DNA from 2 places in the Carboxydothermus ferrireducens DSM 11255 genome. Region 1 is predicted to be linked to the other one. Evidence: a T-box and tRNA genes for the amino acid it is inferred to sense, from the RefSeq annotation. Region 1 holds a T-box; the other holds one or more tRNA genes.

Region 1 (7,360 bases):
GATTTTATGTTTCATTACGGATTGGCTCTTGCTACCCATAATTCCCTTTTGGTACGTCTTATGAATTCAATTGCCGACACCATGCGCCAGTCTTTAAAAATAAACCGTGAGCGGCTTTTTAGAACTCCGGGCATGCCTGAAATTTTTTATAAGTACCACAAAGAAATTTTAGAGGCGATAAAAGCTCGCGATAAAATTAGAGCGCAAAAAGTTTTAGAGGAACATTTAACGGTGGCTGAAGAAAAATTGTTAGAAGAGTAATGGATTGAAAATAGTTTGATTTTAAAAAAGGGAAAATATAAAATCTAAGGTCAGACCATCAGGACATAATACCGAAGGTGGTGATTGGGTGTTAAAGGAAAAGTTTATTACGGAACTTACTGCGGTGGGTGGCGAGGTTATTTGCTGTAAAACCTATGAACAGTTGATTGACAGTTTGGCGGGAGTACTGGCCGGTCTTGGTGTTCGGAAAGTGATGTACTATCCTCACCCGCAAGTTAAAAGGCTTTTAGAAAAGATAAGGGAAAAAGTGGCGGTAGAACTTCTTACTGAAGATTACCGTAAACCGGAAGAGGTTGAAGTAGGACTTACCGGGGCGGATTTAGGTGTAGCCGAGTCCGGTTCGCTGGTGCTGGTAGCGGAGGATCCAAAACTTCGAAAAATGACTACTTTACCGCCGGTGCACATTGCAGTTCTGGAGGAAAGCCAGATTGTGGAAAAATATGAAGATGTATTTGAACATTATGCTGGAAAGTTACCGGGATACTTAAACTTTATCACCGGACCTTCAAGAACGGCCGATATTGAAAGGGTTTTGACCATCGGGGTTCATGGACCGGGCCGACTTATAGTATTTATAAAAGAGGGTGAGGAATAATGGCGAATAAAGAGAAAATTAAAAAAGCCCTTGGTAATCCTACCTTACGGCGTGCTCTAACCAATTTTGGAAATAATTATGTTTTGGCTCGGGAAAAAGTTTTTGCCGGCCTTGATTTTGAGGAACTACGCCGGGAGATCAAGGCGGCCAGAACCGAGGTCAGGCATAAGCTTGATTTTTACGTGGAACAATTTAGAATAAATGCCGAAAAAAATGGTGCCAGGGTTATAATTGTTCATTCGGCCGCTGAAGCAAAAAAAGCAATAGTTGATATTTTAAAGGCCAAAAACGCCAAAACAGTGGTAAAATCAAAATCCATGGCATCCGAAGAAATTCACCTGAATGAAGAGCTCGTAAAACACGGCATTGAAGTAGTGGAAACCGACCTCGGGGAGTGGATTTTACAGCTTGACGGGCAAAAGCCCTCCCACATGGTAATGCCGGCAATCCACCTTACCCGTGAAGAAGTTGCTGCTATTTTTTCCAGGGCACTGGACCGGGAAGTAGCTCCGGATATTGCCCAAATGGTTAAGCTTGCCCGACAGGAATTAAGGGATAAGTTTTTAAAAGCCGATGTCGGGATTACCGGTGGAAATATTGCGGTGGCAGAAACCGGTTCGATTTTTCTCTTTACCAATGAAGGGAATGCCCGGTTAACAACTACCCTGCCCCGGATACGGATAAGCTTGGTGGGGGTTGAAAAAATTGTACCAACGTTAAAGGATGCCATCCCAATCATGCGGGCTCTTCCCCGAAACGCTACCGCTCAGAAAATTACCAGCTACGTGACCGTGATGACTGCGGGAGCCGGTCAGGAACATTATGTAATTTTAATGGATAATGGACGCATTGAGCTAAAAGACGACCCGGTGTTCGCAGAACTTTTCCAGTGTATCCGCTGCGCCGGTTGTTTAAATGTGTGTCCCGTCTACCAGCAAGTGGGGGGCCATGTCTTTGGGCATGTTTATACCGGACCTATCGGTACCCTTTTGACCGCTTTCTTTCACGGATTGGATGCGGCCAAAGACCCTCAGGCCCTCTGCGGCAGTTGCCTTAGATGTGCTACCGTTTGCCCTGCGGGCATAAATTTACCGGAATTGTTGTTAAAATTACGTCAAAGGGTTGTTGAAACTTATGGACAACCGTTTGTGCAAAAATTTATCTTTGAACGAATCCTGGCCAATCCCAAGCTTTTCAACTCTCTTTTAGACCTTGGTCGAAAATTTCAGGGGATTGTGGCGGAAAACGGCGAGATTAAATCTTTACCTTTTGGTTTGGATAATCTTACTTCTTTCAGGGTGTTTCCAGCTCTCGCCAAGGAGCGACTTTATAAAAAATATCGGGTGCGTCCCAAGAAAAAAGGTACCAGGGGCAAAGTGCTGTTTTACAGCGGTTGCTTAATTGAACACATGTATCCCGATATTGGTGAAGATGTTTTCTTGGTTTTAGAGAAAAACGGTTATGAAGTGGTTTTACCGGAAGATCTGGGATGTTGCGGGGCTCCAGCATATTACTCCGGAGACTTACAGGCTGCCGTGAGGATGGCTAAAAACAACATTGAGGCGTTTTTAAAGCACGAGTATGATTATATAGTCACTGCCTGTCCTACCTGCAGCGAAACCCTAATGCATTATGAAAAATATTTAGAGGATGACGAAGAGTACCGGGAGAAAGCTAGGGAAGTATCGAGGAAGGTAATCGATTTTACCGATTTTGCTTATAAGTATTTGGCGGTGGGTGAAGGAAAACTGGCGGGGAGCTATACCCTTCATGACTCCTGTCATGCCCGCCGGGGCCTGGGTCAGGTAAAAGAGCCCCGGGAGCTAATTGTTAAAACCGGGGCAAACCTGGTGGAGATGGCCAATTCCGACCAGTGCTGCGGTTTTGGCGGTTCCTTCTCCATAAAGTATCCGGAAATCTCCGAAAAAGTGTTTCAGAATAAATACCAAAGCATCATGGAAACCGGTGCAGAAAAAGTAGCGGTTACCTGTCCGGGGTGTTTAATGCAAATTGCCGGCGGCCTGAAAAAACAGGGAGCTCCGGTAAAGGTAGAGCACTTAGCCACCATCCTGGCTAAAACCTTTAGGGACGGTTCTGAAAACCACCACTTTCTACGATAGATAGAAAGTGGTGGCTGGTAGAACCGTCCCTTCCGGTTACTTTTTTGCTTCTTCCCGGAGAGCCCGCCGTAAAACCTTACCTACGGTAGTTTTGGGGAGTTCGGTTCTAAATTCCACGTATTTTGGAACTTTGTACTTGGCGAGTTTTTCCTGGCAGTATTTAATAATTTCTTCAGAAGTGGCGGTTTCATTTTCTTTTAAAACAATGAAGGCTTTGACCACCTCTCCCCGGTACTCATCGGGAACACCTATTACTACCGCTTCTTTAACCTTAGGATGTTCGTATAAAACTTCTTCCACTTCCCGCGGATAAATGTTGTAACCGCCGGAGATTATTAAATCTTTTTTCCGATCCACAATATAAAGATAGCCATCTTCATCCATGCGGCCTAAATCGCCTGTTAAAAGCCAGCCTTCTTTTAAGACCAGGGCGGTTTCCTCTGGGCGATTCCAGTAACCTTTCATAACCTGAGGTCCTTTTACGGCAACTTCGCCTACTTCGCCAATGGCTACTGGATTTAATGTGTCAGGTTCAACTACCATACACAGGGTATCGGAAAGGGGCAGCCCCACCGAACCGGGCTTTTCCATTGAATGAACAGGATTGCAGTGGGTAACGGGAGATGATTCGGTCAAGCCATATCCTTCCACAATACGGCCGCCGGTAATTTCTTCAAACTTTTTCTTAACTTCCACCGGTAGCGGTGCTGATCCGGAAATACACAGTCTAATTGAGGTAATGTCATAATCTTTTATTCTGGGATGGTTGATTATGGCAACGTAGATAGTTGGGGCACCTGGGAAGAGAGTGGGCCGGTATTTTACTATGGTTTTTAGCATTTCATCGACGTTAAAACGAGGCATAATAAGCAGGGTGGCGCCGGTTAAAACGGCCAGGTTTAAAGCAACCGATAAACCGTAAACGTGAAAGAAAGGCATTACTGCCAGAATGATATCCTGGCTGCTTCTTACGGGATCCCAGGCATTTACCTGCATAGCATTGGCAATTAAATTACGGTGGGTGAGCATTACCCCTTTAGAAATGCCAGTTGTTCCTCCGGTATACTGGAGTACCGCTAAATCTTCTTCGGGATTAATGGTAATTTTTGCAAGGGGCTGGGGTGGTGATTTTAAAAGTTCCTGGAAACCAAGGATAAATGATTCTTTCGGGATTTCAACCCACTGTTTTTCTTTTTTTACTTTGACAGGATACAGAAGTTTTAAAAGAGGTGGCATAAATTCTGAAAGTCGGGTTACCACTATTTTTTCTAACGAAGTTTTAGCTTTAATATTTAACACCCTGGGGAGAATTAAATCCAGAGTTATCACAATTTTGGAGCCTGAGTCAGTAAGCTGGTGGTGAAGTTCCCGTTCGGTATACATGGGATTGTTCCAGACAACCACTGCGCCTGCTTTTAAAGCACCATAAAAGGCTATCACGGCCTGGGGGGAATTGGGTAAAATCAAGGCTACCCGGTCTCCCTTTTTAATTCCCAGGCTTTGCAGATTGGCGGCAAGGTTATCGGTGAGCTCTTTTAACTTTTGGTATTTAATTCTTGCACCGAAAAAGATTGTGGCGTCGGTGTTGGGAAATTCGTTGGCAGTTTTATCTAACATTTCACCCAAAGAAATAGGGGGATAATCCAGGTGATATTTCACGTTTTTTGGATAATAAGGCCAGGATGGGGGATTATTTAAATCAATCATGAAAAACCCTCCTTAAAATGTTTTCTTAAGTTTATTATATTTTTGAATTGGATTCAGGCAATAAAAATTTTAAAAATTCAAAAAATTATTGCTAATAATTTTTTAAATAAACAATGATATAATTATGACAGCATAAAGTTAATTGTTCAGAAGAGGGATGGATATTGAAATTTTATTTGGATGAAGGGATTGTGTTAAAGGGTAGTGACTTCGGTGATGGCCACCGGATGTTGACAATTATAACGAAAGAGCTGGGAAAAATTAAAGCGGTGGCTTACGGTGCAAAAAAGGTAAAAAGCAAAAAGCGGGGAGCGTTACTGGAATTTAGCCGGACCAACATTTATTTGCGGCAAAGTAACGATTATTTTATCGTTGAGCAAGCGGAAGGCATAGAGTATTTTCCCAATCTTTATGGAAATAAAGATTTGTTACATGCGGCGGGGCAAATTGCGTGGCTGACGGATCGCTTTTGGCCTCTGGGGCAACTTAACCCTAAACTATACAATTGGGTTTTATATAGTTTACGGTTACTAAATTCGGGAGTTTGGCCCAAAATTGTGTTACGAAATTTTGAATTAAAACTTTTGGCTTTTACCGGCTTTAGACCCATAACCACTCACTGTGCCGTTTGCCGCAAACCTTACCGGGGTGAAGTATGGTATTTTGGAGCTGGGGAAGGAGGAATTGTCTGTCCTTCCTGTAGGCCCATAGAGGGGATTTATTTTGAAATATTTCCGGAAGTGGTAAAAGGGATGAACGCCTTACTTCTTGCTTCACCGGAAAAGTTACCGGAACTTTTATTGGATGAGCGGGTAGTGGATAGAGTTAAAACCATCTTGGAATATTTTTTGGGTTATCAATTGGGTGAGCCAATAAGACTTCTTTAACTTGACTTTTTTCTTAGGCTTTGGTAAATTATTTCAAAACAAATTAATAATGGATTGGCAGTGAACCGGAGGAGTAGCTGTGATTTCCCTTAAAGAGAGCCGGGGGCTGGTGTGACCCGGTAGGGATAAACGGTGAAGGCGCCGGGGAGCCGGCAGGAGGAAACCCCAAGGGGAGTAAAGCCTGCAAAGTTTTGAGGTGGGCCTTTTTTGGCCAACCAGGGTGGAACCGCGGAAGGATGCCCCTTTCGTCCCTGGCAGCTTGCCGGGACAAAGGGGCTTTAAATTTATTAAGGTGTTTGTTTTTATTGGTTTTTCCAATTTCCAACATCCAACTTCTAATATCTAATATGGGGGTGTTTTTTATGCTTACTTTTCAGGAGATTATTTTAAAGCTAAACGAATACTGGGGGCAGCAAGGTTGCATTATTGCTCAGCCTTACGATACCGAAAAAGGGGCCGGAACTATGAATCCTCATACCTTTTTGCGGGCTTTAGGACCGGAACCCTGGCGGGTGGCTTATGTAGAGCCGTCGCGAAGACCAACCGACGGACGGTACGGAGAAAACCCCAACCGCTTGCAACATTATTACCAGTATCAGGTGATTTTAAAGCCCAACCCCGATAATGTGGTGGAGCTTTATATGGATAGCTTAAGATATCTGGGAATTAACCTTGAAGAGCACGATTTTCGCCTGGTGGAGGATAACTGGGAGTCCCCAACTTTAGGAGCCTGGGGTCTTGGCTGGGAAGTATGGCTTGATGGAATGGAGATTACCCAATTTACCTATTTTCAGCAATGCGGCGGTATTGACCTTCCGGTAGTATCGGCGGAAATAACCTATGGGTTAGAGCGGATCGCTATGTACCTTCAGAAAAAAGATAGCGTTTATGACATTGTCTGGGTCGATGGAATAACTTACGGGGACGTTCACTTAATGGGGGAAATTGAAAACTCCAAATATAACTTTGAGCTGGCCGATGTGGATAAGCTTTTTTCCTGGTTTAAAGATTTTGAGGCGGAGGCAAAACGTCTAATTGAAGCGGGAGTGGTTCTGCCGGCTTACGATTTTGTCCTAAAATGTTCCCACACCTTTAACCTTTTAGACGCCCGGGGAGCAATTTCGGTAACCGAAAGAACGGCGTATATCGGGAGAATCAGAAACTTGGCTCGTCTGGTTGCGCAGAAGTACATTGAGCAGCGGGAGAGTCTCGGTTTTCCGCTTTTAAAAAAATAATTTAGGGGGGAGAAAAAATGGACTACTTACTGGAAATTGGTGTTGAAGAAATACCGGCGCGCTTTATTCCCGGGATTATTGAAGAGGTCAAAAATAAAGGGGAAGAATTCTTAAAGGAATTTGGGGTGCAGTATGAAGCGGTAATTTCCGAGGCAACACCCCGGAGGATTGTTTTTTACGTTAAGGGAGTTTTACCGAAGACCGAAGAAAAAATTCAGGAAGTAAAGGGGCCCGCTAAGAAGGCTTCTTATGATAGCGAAGGAAATCCGACCAGGGCTCTTTTAGGTTTTGCCAGAAGCCAGGGGATAGAACCTAACGAAGTAATCGAAAAAGAGGTAAATGGGGTTATTTACGTTTTTGCCCGGAAAAAAACCGGGGGAAATCCGGTAGACGAATTGTTGCCTGAAATTGCCCGGAAGTTAATAAAAAGCCTGTCTTTCCCCAAACCCATGCGCTGGGGAGATATAGATTTTAAGTTTATTCGCCCGATTCGCTGGCTTGTTTCCCTGCTGGATGAAAAAGTGATACCCCTTG
Region 2 (7,360 bases), on a different contig from region 1:
TCCCCGCACTCCATCCGGAACTCCCACCACCGCCACTTCCCTGACTGCAGGGTGATCAAGTATCGCCCTTTCCACTTCTGTAGGATAAACATTAAAGCCGCTTACTATTATTAAATCTTTTTTCCTATCCACAATATAGAGATATCCCTGTTCATCCTTTTTGCCCAGGTCACCGGTCAAAAGACCGCCATTTACCAGGACTTTTGCCGTTTCCTCGGGTTTATTATAATAGCCTTTCATGACGTTTTTACCAAAAACCATTAACTCGCCAACTTCTCCAGGAGGAAGCTCATTTAAGTTTTCATCTACTATTTTTACCTCCATCCCCGGCAGCACTTTGCCGATAGAGCCGGGAATTCGCGGCCCCCTTCTTGGATTCAATGTAACAATTGGAGATGCTTCGGTTAGCCCGTAGCCTTCGACAAGGGGAACCCCAAATTTTTCCTCAAAGGCATAAAAAAATTGCGGAGGCAGAGATGAGCCGCCTGATACGGCCAAATGTACTGAATTAAAGGCTTCCCTGGGTAAATATTCAAGAAGATATATAAACATCGAAGGTACACCCAAAAAAATCGTAATTTTTTCCGCTACCAGTACTTTCCCGATCTCCCGGGGATTAAAACCATCTTCAATGGTACAGGTTGCACCGGTATACAGGGGTGCCAGTAAACAGGCGGTCCAAGCAAAAGAATGGAATAAAGGCAGTACCGCCAGGTAGTTATCATTTTCATCAACTTCCGCAAAACGCGTAACCGAATCGGTATCAAAAATTAAATTTTCGTGGGTAAGCATGGCACCCTTGGGAAAGCCGGTAGTACCGGAAGTATACAGTATGGTACAAACATCATTATATGTTGGTTCAATAAACTTTGCCTCCAAGTTCATTATTTCCGAAGTCAAAGCTTCATTTAACACTATCACCATTTCTTCGGGTAACGGAAAACGCTCCTTTAATGTAAGCCAGATTTTTTCCTGAATTGCAACAAAACGGGCCTGAGCGTCACCAAAAATATATCTAATCTCTTCCGGAGCTAAACCCATGTTTACCGGTATGATAATACCCCCGGCTTTGACTACACCAAAATAAGTATAGACAAATTCCGGAGAATTACCTGAGACTAAGAGAACTTTATCTCCCGGCTTTAATCCTTTTTGCTGCCAAAAAACTGCATACTTTTCAATAATTTTCGCCATTTCCCGATAGGTTACTTTCCTTCCCCGATAACTTAAGGCCGGATGCTCTGGACGAAAATTATTTTTAAAAATTTCGTGCAAATACATTAACTTTACCTCCTTAGGATTTACATAATTTTTAAACGTGTAATCCCATCGCCAATAAATTTTGCTCCCAAAACAACTAAAAAAATGCCACAGATAAATATTATAAAAAGATAAGCCGTTTGTTTAAGATGTTTTCGACCGCGGGCAATCAAGTACGAAATAAAACCATACCAGCTAAAATCCGCAAGCAAGTGACCAAGTAAAAAGGCACCTACTCCAAAAACTCCAACAATCAGGGACCTGGTTAAATAGCTTAAACCAATCGTCGCCCACCAAAGGGACCAGTAGGGATTTGCCAAAGAAACCAAGGCCCCATTAAGCATTAACCGACCCGGCTTTTGGGGTATTGAACCACTTCCGGTTAAATCAAGGGAAATTTTTTTATAACCGGCATCTCTGGTCATGGTAAACCCAAAATAAATAAGCATCACCCCGCCCAATAGTCCAATGGCTCCAGAGACGTAAGAATTTGTAAGGATTTTCCCCAAACCCAAAAGTATTACCACCACAAGCGCCGTCTCTAATAGCGCATGTCCCAGGATTAAAAGCGGGCCTGCCCAAAATCCCCGCCGTAAACTCTCGTTGATGTTTACCGTTAGAAGCGGGCCCGGCATCATCGCCCCGGAAAAGCCAACAATAAACGCCGTAACAAACAGACCAAATACTTCCATCTCTTTTCCCCCTGTCTCTTAACATTAAATTTAATATTTATTATATTCTATATCTTATAAAAAACAGAGTTTTTCCGTCAAATCGTTTTTAAAAAACAAAAAAACCTGCATTGCTGCAGGCTTTTCTTTCAAGTGGTGCCGGAGACCGGAATCGAACCGGTACGGGCCTTTAAGGGCCCCCGGGATTTTAAGTCCCGTGCGTCTGCCAGTTCCGCCACCCCGGCGAATTTATAAAAAATTATTTGATTGTTTTCATTGTGGAGGCGGCACCCGGATTCGAACCGGGGAATAAAGGTTTTGCAGACCTCTGCCTTACCACTTGGCTATGCCGCCAGGTTAGATAAATAATGGAGCGGAAGACGGGATTCGAACCCGCGACCCTCGCCTTGGCAAGGCGATGCTCTACCCCTGAGCCACTTCCGCCCGTTTTTTGATGGTGCCACGGGACGGAATCGAACCGCCGACACGAGGATTTTCAGTCCTCTGCTCTACCAACTGAGCTACCGTGGCAAGCTTTATGGCGGAGCTGACGGGATTCGAACCCGCGATCTCCTGCGTGACAGGCAGGCATGTTAGGCCCCTACACCACAGCTCCGCATCTTTATCTGCCTGTCGGCCCAACCGACATTTATTATAATACATGACATTTACTTAGAAGTCAACTACTTTTTTTGAGTTTTTTATTTTTTCAATGTTTTGATATTACCTGGTAATATTAAAAGATAACAATGCCCGGCGCAAAATTTTGGCCGCCAAGAGCGATGTACGTTCCGAAGGATCATAGACGGGCAATACTTCAACTAAATCCATGCCAACAATATTTAAAGAACTAAGTTTTACAATGGCTTCCATTATCTCAATGCTGGTAGCTCCCCCCGGTTCCGGGGTTCCGGTTCCCGGGGCAAAGGCCGGATCTACCACATCAATATCCAGGGAAATAAACACCGGCTTTTGCCCAAGTTTTTCCAACGCTTTTTCTACACCCGCCAACACGTTTTGGCCAAGATAGTTTGATTTTTTTGTAATAAACTCCTTTTCCTCTTGGGTACCGGAACGGATACCGATATGATAAAGGTTTTGCGGCCCAATAATTTCCGCTACACGCCGCATAACCGTTGCATGGGAAAGTTTTTCTCCCTGATAATGATCCCGCAAATCCGCATGAGCATCAAAGTGAACTACAGCTAAATCGGGATACTTTTCGGCAAATTCCAGGATCACCGGATAAGTAATTAAATGTTCGCCACCGATAATTAGCGGAATTTTACCGTCACTCAACACTTTTTTCGTTACTGTCCGGATGCTGGTAAAGCTTTCTTCAATCCTGCCCAAAGTCAGCGCTACATCTCCCATATCGTAAAAGTTTACGTCATTAAGACTTTTTTCCAAATCCCAGTCATACTCCTCTAAACCAAAGGAAACCTGACGGATATGCTGGGGAGCCATGCGGGCACCTGGCCGAAAACTGACGGTAAAATCCATGGGAATACCAAATAAAACAAAGGCAGCACCTTCATAATTGTCGGAACTGCCCATAAAACCAGTAAATTTTTCAACAGGAAGCATTATCTCACCTTCTATTTGATTATCTCGGCAATAAAGTTTGGCAGCATAAAAGCCCCAAAGTGAACCTCAGCATTATAGTATTTATTGCTCGGATCAACAAATATATCTTCTTTTTTTACCGCCAGCGGGTCGTATTTCTTCGAACCTAAAGTAAAAGTCCAAACTCCGCTGGGATAGGTGGGAACAGTAGCAAAGTAAAGCCTGGTAATGGGAAAATTCTTTCCTATTCTTGTAAAAGAATTTTTAATTATATCTCGATTGAAAAAGGGGGATTCGGTCTGGGCCACCATAATCCCGTCATCTTTTAAGCTCTCATAAACTTTTTTATAAAAATCTTCACTAAAAAGTTCAACCGCCGGTCCTACCGGTTCGGTTGAATCAATGATTATGACATCATATTCCCCTTTATGTTCTTTTACATGTTTTATCCCATCCTCGACTCTTACTTCAACTTTAGGGTTCCCCATTAATGCAACGGCAATTTCCGGTAAATACTGCTTACTTACCTCAATTACTCTTTCATCAATTTCCACCAAAACTGCTTTTTTGACCTTAGGATGTTTTACTATTTCCCGAATAGTTCCGCCATCGCCGCCCCCAATTACCATAACCTTTTCAGGGTTGGGATGGGTATTTAAAGCCACGTGGGCAATCATTTCATGATAGACAAACTCATCTACAACCGTTGTTTGAACCATCCCATCTAAAACGAGCATTCGTCCAAACTGCAGAGTTTCAATTACAGCTAACTCCTGGAAAGGTGTTGTTTCCGTGTGCAATGTTCTGGTAATTTTACAGGTAATACCCACATTTGGAGTTTGTTTTTCGGTAAACCAGAGTTCCATCCTTATCCCCCTCTATTAGTACCAGAGCGGTACCGCGGCGAAAGCACAGCCGATTTTTTCAACCCTGTGTTCAGCAGACTTAATTATAGTTTTATTTAAAGCAATGCCCCTCACTTTAAAGGCTTCCTCTAACATTTGGGCAATTCTTTCTTCCGCCTCTTTGGCTGAACATTTACCCGAAAACTCCATAATTACCCCGAAATGATCAGCTTCTGAAATACCCACCCCTACAGCAGCAGCAATTAACTCACCGGGAGTGTCAGAAATTATTGCCCCATAAGCTGTTGGAACTAATGAACCCGGAGGAATCACAAGGTCATTATCCAGTTCGCAATTGGGCGGCAAAATTGAAGATACCCGCAGCAAGTTGACATTCCCAATCCGGGCTTTTAATAAGGCATTGTCAAAAGCATTTAATGCAGTTTCACCTTCCGCAGCGGCGGCTGTCACAAAGTATTTCTTTGGGGTTGGTAACATGTTTTTGCCTCCTTTTTTTAACTTTCCAAATTAAACAATGAATATTATAGCAAAAACCTGAAAAAAATAAACATCTTTTAACATTATTCTTAAAAATTTTTCGTAATGGCTTAATAACCCGTAAATCCGCTCCCGAATTGCCATAAAATGCACAGCTTTAACGCCTTTTCGTAAAACTCCCTGCCCCTTGCATCCATGTTTTGAGCCAGTTTAATAAACTCATTAATCTTAACCACCATAACGCTCCTGCTTTCCAATTGTATTGTCATAAAAAATTAGGGTACGAACCAGCTCTTCATGACTAAACCCCTGGGGGAAATTACCCCACTGTTCGCCAGTACGCGGGTCGTAATGCTCCGCCATTAATTTTAACGGACTTGCCGATTTTAAAGTCCTTTCCAAAAATTTCTCAGCTTTCTCCAAGCATCCCATTCTTAAATACTGACGGATTAACCAAAACGTACAAAGATAAAAGGGCAAAACTGCTCCTTCAAACCGCAAAACCGCGCCGTGAAAATTAAGCTTTTGCTCAATATACTTTACTGTATTTATCATTCTTTCGTCCATCGCAGGTAGCACACCAAACTCGGTTATTGCCAGAACCGAACTATCAGCAGGAGCATCAGGACCATAATGCTGGAGAAAAGCTTGCTTTTCTTCACTGTATCCCCGGGATAACAGATTTTCTTTTATTTCTCCGGCAATTTTTAGATATTCCCTGGCCCGGGGATAATCTTTTAATGCCGACGCAATTTTAGCCCCGGCGATCATTCCGGCATAACACATTACCTTGCCAAAAACCCACTGCCGTTTTTTATCCCTAAACTCCCAGATGCCGTGCTCCGGTTTATCCCAGTTGCGGGCAGTAAACTCTAAGGCTTTTTTTATTTTTGGATAGGCTTCGGCTAAAAAGTTCGCATCCCTGGTAAAAAGCCAGTGTTTCCACAAGCCATAAACGATATTCCCTTCATTATCGAGCTGCAGCTGTTCCGCCGCTTTGTTGCCAAAACGAATTGGTTTTTCCCCCTCGGGCCCCGATAACTCCGGCAAAATTATTTCGTAGGAACACAATCCTTCAATGGTATATAAGGGGTTTTCAAAGTGATCCGCTTTCTCTAAAAGTTTTAGAGAAAACTCATAAAACTTTCGGGATTCTTGATGAAATCCCGCCAGATCAAAGGCATAAGCGGTATAAAAACCGTCTCTTAACCAGCAAAAACGGTAGTCCCAATTATCCTCTCCATTGGGGTAGGCTGGAAACGAAGCGGTGGGAGCAGCAATAATAGCTCCCGTTGGTTCATAGGTTAAAAGTTTTAAAACCATTAAACTTCGCTCGTAAAACTCCTGCCAGGAAGCTGGAACATTTTTTAGCTCCTTTTTTGGTAAAAACCAGCGCTCCCAAAATGCCATTACCTCAAAAAGTTCTCTATCGCTTATCTTAACCAAAGCCTGATATGCCTGTTCCAAATTATTACCATAACTTAGCACAATCTGTAACCTGTCGTCGGAAATTTTCCTGAAATCAATAAAAAAACTCACTCCAGGCCCTTGCACCTGCCATTGCTGCTCAGTTTTTTTTACAGCAAACTCTAAGTGATTAAATTTTGTTAATTCTACCTCAACTTCAATTTTAGCCACGTCCCCAAAAACTTCGCGAACCAAGAGATTTTTTCCCCAGGGCATATAATCCACAACTCTATATTCCCCGGAATTAGAAACAATTATTGTTTCTAATACCGCTCCCTTTCCCAAATACCGTTGGTCTTTTGTAAAAGTCTTTTCCCCTAATTTAAGGGTTATTCCACCTCCAACTTGCGGCGATAGAGCTTTTGCAAATACTGGTAAGCCATCGAACTTAGGCAAGCAGAGCCAGCATATTTTGGCTTCGCTATCTATTAAAGCTGCTGTAATGCCATTACCGATAATTGCCCAACCCTTTTTCTCCATAAACCTCACCCTGCTTTCGCAAGCTTACCAGTAAATTAGTAAGTGGAGTCAGCCAAAGATAAAAAGCGTATAAAATGTAAGCTTTTGGGTTCACCTGTAAAGCCGCTCCTGATAAAATTGCTGCCATATTCCAGGGAATAAGTGGCGCTAAAACTACTGCCGAATCCGCTAAAATTCTTGAAAGTTCGTTAGCATTAGCCTTACGTTTAAACTCATCCCTAAGGGTCATTCCGGGAATCATTATAGCTAAAGCTTGGGTACAGGTCACCATTAAAAGCAATACTGCTAAAATCATTATGCCAAAGGTGAGGGAAAAATATGACTTAATATGAGCTAAAGGTCGAATTAACAAAGTAGTAAATACTCCCGTATTAATTAATATTCCTGCCATTGCTGATGCGACCAAAATAATCGAAACTAAAGATAAATACCTTAGCACGCCACCTCCCGCAAGGGCTTTAAGCCCCTTAGGAGCTTCAAAACCAGTAAATGACTCTAACAGAAGTTTTTGTATTGGAACCTTTTGATAAACAATTCCCAAAATAAAACTTAAAACTACATTTATAAAAAGGT

The links. A T-box is a leader RNA that pairs with one kind of tRNA and senses whether it is charged. The one in region 1 lies ahead of glyQ (glycine--tRNA ligase subunit alpha), so its partner is inferred to be a tRNA-Gly.
Region 2: it encodes a tRNA-Gly, which carries the amino acid that the T-box ahead of glyQ (glycine--tRNA ligase subunit alpha) is inferred to sense. The anticodon was not compared.

Annotation. Positions count from the first base shown of each region.
Region 1 is NZ_ATYG01000002.1:34,259-41,618, reverse strand. Features, by position in the region: gene CARFE_RS0101590 (FadR/GntR family transcriptional regulator) at 1-261, shown strand, start outside; gene CARFE_RS13885 (LutC/YkgG family protein) at 350-877, shown strand; gene ldhH (L-lactate dehydrogenase (quinone) large subunit LdhH) at 877-2,997, shown strand; gene CARFE_RS0101575 (long-chain-fatty-acid--CoA ligase) at 3,034-4,704, opposite strand; gene recO (DNA repair protein RecO) at 4,869-5,591, shown strand; T-box leader at 5,643-5,847, shown strand; gene glyQ (glycine--tRNA ligase subunit alpha) at 5,954-6,826, shown strand; gene glyS (glycine--tRNA ligase subunit beta) at 6,844-7,360, shown strand, end outside.
Region 2 is NZ_ATYG01000019.1:41,908-49,267, reverse strand. Features, by position in the region: gene CARFE_RS0108055 (long-chain-fatty-acid--CoA ligase) at 1-1,281, opposite strand, end outside; gene CARFE_RS0108050 (LysE family transporter) at 1,302-1,952, opposite strand; tRNA gene CARFE_RS0108045 (tRNA-Leu) at 2,086-2,176, opposite strand; tRNA gene CARFE_RS0108040 (tRNA-Cys) at 2,211-2,285, opposite strand; tRNA gene CARFE_RS0108035 (tRNA-Gly) at 2,301-2,375, opposite strand; tRNA gene CARFE_RS0108030 (tRNA-Phe) at 2,387-2,462, opposite strand; tRNA gene CARFE_RS0108025 (tRNA-Asp) at 2,471-2,547, opposite strand; gene speB (agmatinase) at 2,655-3,518, opposite strand; gene speE (polyamine aminopropyltransferase) at 3,530-4,363, opposite strand; gene CARFE_RS0108010 (pyruvoyl-dependent arginine decarboxylase) at 4,379-4,840, opposite strand; gene CARFE_RS16710 (hypothetical protein) at 4,951-5,079, opposite strand; gene CARFE_RS0108000 (glycoside hydrolase family 15 protein) at 5,069-6,787, opposite strand; gene CARFE_RS0107995 (Na+/H+ antiporter NhaC family protein) at 6,756-7,360, opposite strand, start outside.